Regions from separate parts of the Agrobacterium vaccinii genome, predicted to be linked through region 1. Evidence: riboswitches for the same ligand, from Rfam matches in the RefSeq annotation. Region 1 holds a riboswitch; the other holds the start of a gene.
What was found. Region 1 has a riboswitch for S-adenosylmethionine ahead of HRR99_RS01400 (O-succinylhomoserine sulfhydrylase). Riboswitches for the same ligand answer to the same signal wherever they lie in the genome.
Positions count from the first base shown of each region.

Region 1 (4,419 bases):
CAGCGCCTGCGCGTTCCAGATGTTCCACAGGCCCGTATCGCTGAAACGCAGAACCGGGGCACCCGCCAGAATGCCATCGAAATCGCCGGGATAGCGCTGCGCCGCCATCAGTCCCTGACGACCGCCGGTCGAGCATCCATCCCAATAGGAGAACGAGGGGTCTCGGTCATAATACTGTGCCGCGACGGCCTTCGCCGTTTGCAATGTCACGTGGACCGCCCGCGAACCGTAATCCACCAGGAGCGCCATATCCGACGCAAAGTCTCCCAGATCATAGGTTTTCGCGTCATGACCGGTGTTTTGCTGGACGCTGATGAATCCCCTTTGCAAGGCAGCGTTACGCGTCTCGAGGCGGGACGGGGCGGCCAGATCCTCTCCGGCATAACCGCCATTTCCGAACATGTAGACGCGCCGATTCCAGCTGTCCGGCAGTGCAATTTCAAACCGAATCTGGGGTTGGATATATCCGGTGACATGGCAAAAGCCCGGCACCTTGCCCTGCGCTTCCACATGCCGGACGCTCAGCATCGTCACCTCATCAAATGTCTGCGCCGCAAGCACGCTGCATTGCATATTGGCCGAGACGGTGGCGGAAGACAGGTCCGTCCGGTCATCCTGAACGAGAAAGCTGCTTCGATTTTGCGCGAGTTCCGAGGTGGAAACGAGCAGACCGAGAAACACCGGGCCTGCCAGCAGGATAGATCGCGTCATGTGTTTTCCTCCCAGAAACGGTGACGCGACAAGTTTTAAGGATTGCAACCGGAAGAACAAATAACAAAAACGGCCCGATTCATAACCGTAAGCTGTATTCGTTCAATTCAGCACGCGCGACAATCCGGGGCTGTCGAGGGAAAAGGCGGGAATGGCGACGGTGAAGACCTCGCCCGTCTCGGCCTGCATTTCGTAATGGCCGAACATCAGCCCGGACGGCGTATCCAGCGGGCAGCCAGATGAATATTCGTAGGTATCGCCGGGCTTCAGATGCGGCTGTTCGCCGATCACGCCGGGGCCGGAGACCTCGTCCACTTGGCCATTTTCATCGGTAATGTGCCAGTAGCGACTGACCAGCGTCACCGATATATCCGAGTTGTTGGAAATCACGACCGTGTAGCCCCAGACGTAGCGGTTGTCATCCGGGTCGGACTGCTCCTCAAGATAATACGGGTCTACGGTGACCTCGATCTCTCTTGTCAGTGCACGGTACATTCACAGGGCCCTAAGTCATTGTTGTCAAGACATTCTACACTACAGGCGCGGGCCGTGGTCAAGAAAGGTAAGACCCATATTAGCTTTGCTTTACAAAACAGCCGTGCATTTCGTCTGTCAGGGATAAGTTTATTGGTAAACAGAAGCGGCCCGGCTGATAATGCCGGGCCTTAAGGGTCTCTTAGGCCGAGACCTGTGCCAGCGCTGCTGCGAAATCTTCCAACAGGTCGTCGGTGTCCTCGATGCCGCAGGACAGGCGCAACGTGCCGCCGGAAATACCGAGCTCAGCACGCGCCTCGTCCGTCAGGTTCTTGTGCGTTGTCGTGCCGGGATGTGTAATCAGGCTCTTGGCATCGCCCAGATTGTTGGAAATCTTGACGACTTCAAGCGCGTTCTGCAGCTTGAACGCCGCCTCCTTGCCGCCCTTCAATTCGAAGCAGACCAGCGTCGAGCCGCCCGTCATCTGCTTGGCAATGATATCGGCCTGCGGATGGTCGGCACGGCCCGGGTAGATGACCTTGGCGACCTTGTTCTGCTCGGCGAGAAAATCTGCAATCTTGCCTGCATTCGCCGTCTGCTGGCGCACGCGCAGCGGCAGCGTCTCGATACCCTTCAACAGCGTCCATGCGTTGAAAGGCGAAAGGGCAGGGCCGGTGTGGCGGAAATAATCCTGAAGCTCTTCCTCGATCCATTTCTTGTCCGAGAGAACGACGCCACCCAGGCAACGGCCCTGGCCATCGATATGCTTGGTTGCGGAGTAGACGACGATATGCGCCCCCAACTCCAATGGCTTCTGGAAAAGCGGCGTGGCAAACACGTTGTCGACCACCACTTTCGCGTCGATCTGGTTGGCGAGCTTGGCCACGCCAGCAATATCGACCACTTCCAGCGTCGGGTTCGTCGGGCTTTCAAGGAAGAACAGCTGGGTGTTCGGCTGGATCGCCTTTTCCCAATTGGCCAGATCACGACCATCGACCAGCGTGCACTCGATGCCGTATTTCGGCGCCAGCGTTTCAACAACCCAGCGGCAGGAGCCGAACAGGGCGCGGGCAGCCACGATGTGATCGCCTGCCTTCAACTGGCACAAAATGGCGGCGCTGACGGCAGCCATGCCGGATGCCGTGGCGCGGGCATCTTCGGCACCCTCCAGCAGGCACATGCGCTTTTCAAACATGTCATTGGTGGGGCTGGCGTAGCGGGCGTAGATGAAGCCCTCGGTTTCGCCCTTGAAACGGGCTTCCGCCGCTTCCGAGCTGTCATAGACGAAGCCTTGGGTCAGATAGATTGCCTCAGAGGTCTCGCCATATTCGGACCGCAGCGTACCGCCGTGAACCAGTTGCGTTGCCGGGCGCCATTTCTTGCTCATGTCATCACCTTACAAACAAAAAAACCGGTCGCAAAAGCAGACCGGTTACAAGCGCACCCGGTCTTTTTAGCCACTTATTTAACGTGGCTGCAAGCCGACCGGCCAAATCACCACGGGATAAGATTGCCATAACTCCGTTAACGACTTGCGTCAATGCCTGGCTTTTGGTTTTGTCGCCGTGAAAAGGGATGATCAAAAGATGACGAGAACGACGGGCATACTGGCGGATGGCGCGATCCGGGAACTGTTCGCTTCAGGCCAATTGACGAGCGAACGGTCGCTGGATGCCGACCAGATTCAGCCTGCCAGCCTCGATCTGCGTCTGGGCGCGAAAGCCTATCGCGTGCGCGCCAGCTTCATGCCCGGCCCCACGACAAAGGTCATCGAAAAGCTCACACGTCTCAGCCTGCACGAGATCGATCTCAGCGACGGCGCGGTTCTGGAAACCGGCTGCGTCTACATCGTGCCACTGATGGAAGCTCTCGCACTTCCGCAGGGCATGTCGGCCTCGGCAAACCCGAAAAGCTCCACGGGCCGTCTCGATATTTTCACCCGCGTCATCACCGACCACGCGCAGGAATTTGACAAGATCCCAGCAGGCTATAACGGCCCACTTTATCTGGAAATCAGCCCGCGCACCTTCCCCATCGTCGTGCGCCAGGGCTCGCGCCTCTCGCAAATCCGCTTCCGCATCGGCCATTCCGTGCTGGCCGATACCGAGCTGCTGGCCCTGCATGAAAGTGAAATACTGGTTGCCAGCGAGACGCCCAACGTCTCCGGCGGAGGCATTGCCCTGTCCATCGATCTCCAGGGGTTCGGTGAGCTCGGGCTGATCGGCTACCGTGGCAAGCATCACACGGCGGTTGTCGATGTCGACCAGAAGGCGGCCCATGACGTGCTGGATTTCTGGGACCCGATCTATTCGCGGGGTCGAGCCGAACTCATTCTCGATCCGGATGAATTCTACATCCTCGTCTCGCAGGAAGCCGTCCACGTTCCACCGCTCTACGCTGCCGAAATGACGCCCTTCGATCCGCTGGTCGGCGAATTCCGCGTCCACTACGCCGGCTTCTTCGACCCCGGCTTCGGCCACGCCAGCGCCGGCGGCACCGGCAGCCGCGCCGTCCTCGAAGTCCGCAGCCACGAAGTCCCCTTCATCTTGGAACACGGCCAGATCGTCGGCCGCCTCGTCTATGAACACATGCTCACCAAACCCGAAGGCCTCTACGGCTCGGGCCTGGGCTCCAACTATCAAGCGCAGGGCCTGAAACTGTCCAAACACTTCCGCGCCGAATAACCACAAAGCTTGACAGCCTCCAGGAACTATCAGACCCTCAGGTCTGCGCGGGTGTAGCTCAATGGTAGAGCAGCAGCTTCCCAAGCTGAATACGAGGGTTCGATTCCCTTCACCCGCTCCAGTAACTTTAATGAAATTTCGCGCCACTTTTGTCAGGTGCGGTTTTTAGCCCGCGCTTCGGCAACTTTACGGCTCATATCTAGACCGTCACCACGGCTGTAGCGTTTGGTCATCTTTACGGTCGTATGCCTGGCCAACTCTCTGGCTGCTTCAATCGACTCTGTTGCCTCAATTGTTTTAGACACGGCGCCGGCGCGGGAATACTTACATTCGAGGAGACGCCAGCCGCATTTCTCACCTTTCTGAATTTTTCAGCGTAACGATTTCCGCGCTGATGCTAGAGCACATAGTTGTGGTCGGGCAAGTTCAGAGAGTCTTGGTCGATTTTGCGTAACGCACCAATTGATATGGGCGCGCGTTATGCCGAAGCCATCGTCAAGGGTGATTGCCTATTCCAAAGGGCTATATTCGGCCGAGGCAAAACTGAAAA
Region 1 is NZ_CP054150.1:277,056-281,474, forward strand. It holds gene HRR99_RS01390 (tannase/feruloyl esterase family alpha/beta hydrolase) at 1-711, opposite strand, end outside; gene apaG (Co2+/Mg2+ efflux protein ApaG) at 814-1,206, opposite strand; gene HRR99_RS01400 (O-succinylhomoserine sulfhydrylase) at 1,388-2,572, opposite strand; SAM riboswitch at 2,618-2,696, opposite strand; gene HRR99_RS01405 (2'-deoxycytidine 5'-triphosphate deaminase) at 2,772-3,869, shown strand; tRNA gene HRR99_RS01410 (tRNA-Gly) at 3,917-3,990, shown strand.

Region 2 (4,419 bases), 580 kb from region 1:
CTGACCAGAATGACGGTGCCAGAGAAGCCAGCGACGATCTCCTGCAACAGATCGAGCGTTTCGATGTCGAGATCGTTGGTCGGTTCGTCGAGGATCAGAAGATTGGTCGGCTTTGCCAGAATACGTGCCAGCATCAAGCGCGCGCGCTCGCCACCGGACAATTTGCGAATGGGCGTGCGGGCCTGCTCCGGCTGGAACAGGAAATCCTTCATGTAACCCGTGACATGCTTCACTTCGCCGTTGACGAGAAGGTTTTCGCCACGCCCGTCCGTCAAATAATGGGCGAGCGTGTCCTCGAGGTTCAGGTCTTCACGCTTCTGGTCGAGCGTTGCGATTTCCAGTTTGGTGCCGAGCTTGACCGTGCCGCTATCGGGCGCCAACTCGCCCGTCAGCATTTTCAGCAATGTCGTCTTGCCTGCACCGTTGGGACCTACGAAGCCGATGCAATCGCCCCGGTGGACCCGCAGCGAAAACGGCGCAACGATGGTCCGCTCGCCATAGGATTTGGTGATGGCCTCGGCCTCGATGACCAGCTTGCCGGATTCGCGCCCCTCGGCTGCCGTCGCCTGAACGGTGCCTTGCGGGCCGTTGTGACCACGGTAGGCAGCCCGCATATCGCGCAACTCACCCACACGGCGCATGTTGCGCTTGCGGCGGGCGGTGACACCATACCGCATCCAGTGTTCTTCGCGCTCGATGGCCTTGCCGAGCTTGTGCTGCTCCAGCTCTTCCTCTTCCAGCACCTTGTCGCGCCATTCCTCGAAATGGGCAAAGCCACGGCTGAGACGGCGCGACGTACCGCGATCGAGCCAGACGGTAGCGGTCGAGACTTTTTCGAGAAAACGACGGTCGTGCGAAATCAGAACCAGCGCGCTGCGTGTCTGCTGCAATTCTCCTTCCAGCCACTCAATGGTCGGCAGGTCGAGATGGTTGGTGGGCTCGTCGAGCATCAAAATATCGGGTTCGGGCGCCATGACGCGCACAAGCGCTGCCCGGCGCGCCTCTCCGCCCGAAAGGCTGGATGGATGCTCCTGCCCCGTCAGCCCCAGATGCTCAAGCAGATAGGTGACGCGATAAGCATCGTCGCCCGGTCCCAGACCCGCTTCCGCATAGGCTTGAACCGTCTCGAAACCGGCAAAATCCGGCGCCTGCTCCAGATACCGGATCGTCGCAGACGGATGGCGGAAAACCTCGCCCGATTGCGCTTCCACCAGACCGGCAGCAATTTTCATCAGCGTCGATTTGCCGGAACCATTGCGTCCGACAAGGCAGATGCGGTCGCCCGGTTCCACTTGCAGGTTTGCACCGTCGAGCAGCGGGGTCACGCCAAATGTCAGCTTGATGTCGTCGAGTTTCAGAATCGGGGGTGCCAAGGCATCAGGCTCCGGTCAAATCATAGGGACGGGCAAGGACGATGGCCTTGCCGCTTTTGAGGCGAAGGCGCAAAGGCCCTTCCGCCACGTTGGAAATAGTGCGCGACGAGCCAAAGGCAAGCGCAAATTCTGCAAGAGGGTATCGCGCATTTTCGATGTCGAGACCATCAAGAGCCGTGAAACCCGCAACGGAAAACAGCGATCCGACAGGCAGATCGAGCGCAAGCTCGGTAGCCAGAAGCGGATAGGCTTCTTCCGTGCCGGAGGTCAATACAACATCGAAACCGCGTTCCGCCAGCGAGACGGCGTAGAGCAGATGGAACAGGGCGTGATCGGATCTTTCGCCAGCCAAAGCGCCGACCAATGTCAGCCGCTTCGCACCACGCGACAGAGCTTCCGACACCGCAATTTCCCCATCCGTCACACCTTTTGCGGCTGGAAAGGGCTGTTGTGGCGTATCGGGCCATTGCGACATCAGGTCGGCATCCGAGGAGTCGAAGTCACCTACCCAAAGCTCAGGCGTCAGCCCCAGCACGGAGGCATGGCGCATGCCGCTATCGGCAGCGATCACACGCGTCCCAGCCACCGCCTTTTGCAGGCGATCCGTGACGGTAATGGTTCCGCCGAGCAAAATGGTGAAATGCGCCGAGGTCATGTCCTGCCATAGCCCGGAAAGGTACGACAAGGAAAGGCCGAAACGCAGCCAATGCGGCGATATTGATTTTCGCCGCAGACAGGATTATGACACCTGCCAGTGGTGATTTGCCGACCGGCTTGCAGCCACTTTAAAGAAGTTGCTAAATGGTCGAGGAAACAGGCAATTTCCGAGGACCGGCTGCGATTTCGCTGCCGGTTTTTTGTTTTCTGGGCCGGCGCTGCCAGGAAAGTGAGAGTTCGAGATGCCTATTAAGATACCCGATACGCTGCCTGCTTTCGAGACCCTCGTGAATGAGGGCGTGCGGGTCATGACGGAAACAGCGGCGATCCGGCAGGATATTCGCCCGCTGCAGATCGGGCTTCTCAATCTCATGCCCAACAAGATCAAAACCGAGATACAGATGGCCCGACTGGTCGGCGCATCGCCGCTTCAGGTGGAGCTGTCGCTGGTGCGCATCGGTGGTCACCGCGCCAAGAATACGCCGGAAGAACACCTTCTGTCCTTTTACGAAACCTGGGAAGAGGTGCGCCACCGCAAGTTCGATGGCTTCATCATCACCGGCGCACCGGTCGAAAAACTCACCTATGAAGACGTGACCTACTGGGACGAGATGCAGAAGATTTTCGACTGGACGCAGACCAACGTCCATTCGACGCTTAATGTCTGCTGGGGCGCGATGGCCGCGATCTACCATTTCCATGGCGTTCCCAAACACGAGTTGAAAGAGAAAGCGTTCGGCGTCTATCGCCACCGCAATCTTTCCCCGGCATCCATTTATCTCAACGGTTTCTCGGATGATTTTCAGGTGCCCGTTTCCCGCTGGACGGAGGTGCGCCGCGCCGACATCGAGAAGAACCCCGACCTCGAAATCCTGATGGAGTCAGAGGAGATGGGGGTTTGTCTCGTGCATGAGCGCATCGGCAAGCGGCTCTACATGTTCAACCATGTCGAATATGATTCCACATCGCTTTCCGAAGAATATTTCCGCGATGTGAAATCAGGCGTGCCGATCAAGGTGCCGCATGACTACTTCCCCCATAACGACCCGGACCTGACACCGTTGAACCGCTGGCGCAGCCACGCCCATCTCTTCTTCGGCAACTGGATCAACGAAATCTACCAGACAACGCCGTATGACCCACAGGACATCGGCAAGACCAAAGCCTAATTCAGCAATTGCGCGGGCGCGGAAAATAAAGCAACGTCCGGCCCTGTTTATTGATCGGGAGAGTGACACGATGAGCGAAGCTGGCGCACGGGAAAATTTCGGCATGACGTCAAATGGCGAAAAGGTGGAGCGTGTGACGATTTCCGCCGGTGGGCTGACGGCTCACGTCATCACCTGGGGTGCGGTCATTCAGGATCTCCGGCTCGAAGGACACCAGCCGCCGCTGGTTCTCGGCTTCGATAACTTCGATGATTACCCGAAATATTCGTCGTATTTCGGCGCGACACCCGGTCGTAACGCCAACCGCATTGGTGACGGCAAATTCAGCATCGATGGCAAAGCCTATCAGCTGGAACTGAACGAGAAGGGCGTCACGCATCTCCACGGCGGCAGCGACAATATCGGCAAACGCAACTGGATGATCATGGAACATGGCCCAAGCCATGTGGTGTTGCAGATCGTCGACCCGGATGGCCGCGCCGGTTATCCAGGAAATTGCACCGTACGAGCGACCTATACGATCCGCGAAGGCGGCGTGCTTTCCGTAGCCTATGAAACCACCACAGACGCGCAGACGATCGCCAACATCTGCCAGCACTCCTATTTCAATCTGGATGGCGCAGAAACGGCACTCGGTCATGAGATCGAAATTGCAGCCGACCATTATTTGCCAACAACCGAGCGGCAAATTCCGACCGGAGAAATTCGCCCCGTAGACGGCACCGTCTTCGACCTGCGCACATCCACCCCGATGCGGCGTGAAGAAAACGGCCAGCAGGTTTCCTACGACCACAATTTCTGCCTGTCGCCACAGCGCGTGGCAAAGCGCAAAGTGGCACGCGTCTATGCCCCCGCCTCAAACGTTACGCTAGAGGTCCACACCACCGAGCCGGGCGTGCAGTTCTACTCGGCCTTCAAGCTTAACGTAGCCGTACCGGGCCTCGATGGCCGCCACTACGGACCGTTCGCAGGCTTTTGCCTGGAAACGCAGATTTGGCCGGATGCCGTCAATCACGAAGGCTTTCCGGACGCCGTTCTACGACCCGATCAGACACTCCGTCAGGAAACGGATTACATCTTCAAGAAGGGCTGATTTTCAGTCCAGCACGCAACCGACATAGGCACCGGAACCGCGGGCTCGTCTTTCGATGAGCCCGGCCAGCCGCTGCATGCCGCGTCCGGGTTTGCTGGCGACACGGTCGATGGGGTTTGGGAGTGCT
Region 2 is NZ_CP054150.1:2,834,019-2,838,437, forward strand. It holds gene HRR99_RS13830 (ABC-F family ATP-binding cassette domain-containing protein) at 1-1,373, opposite strand, end outside; gene HRR99_RS13835 (thiamine diphosphokinase) at 1,378-2,028, opposite strand; SAM riboswitch at 2,118-2,194, shown strand; gene metA (homoserine O-acetyltransferase MetA) at 2,273-3,199, shown strand; gene HRR99_RS13845 (aldose epimerase family protein) at 3,270-4,292, shown strand; gene mtgA (monofunctional biosynthetic peptidoglycan transglycosylase) at 4,296-4,419, opposite strand, start outside.
Region 2: another riboswitch for S-adenosylmethionine. It lies ahead of metA (homoserine O-acetyltransferase MetA); the one in region 1 lies ahead of HRR99_RS01400 (O-succinylhomoserine sulfhydrylase).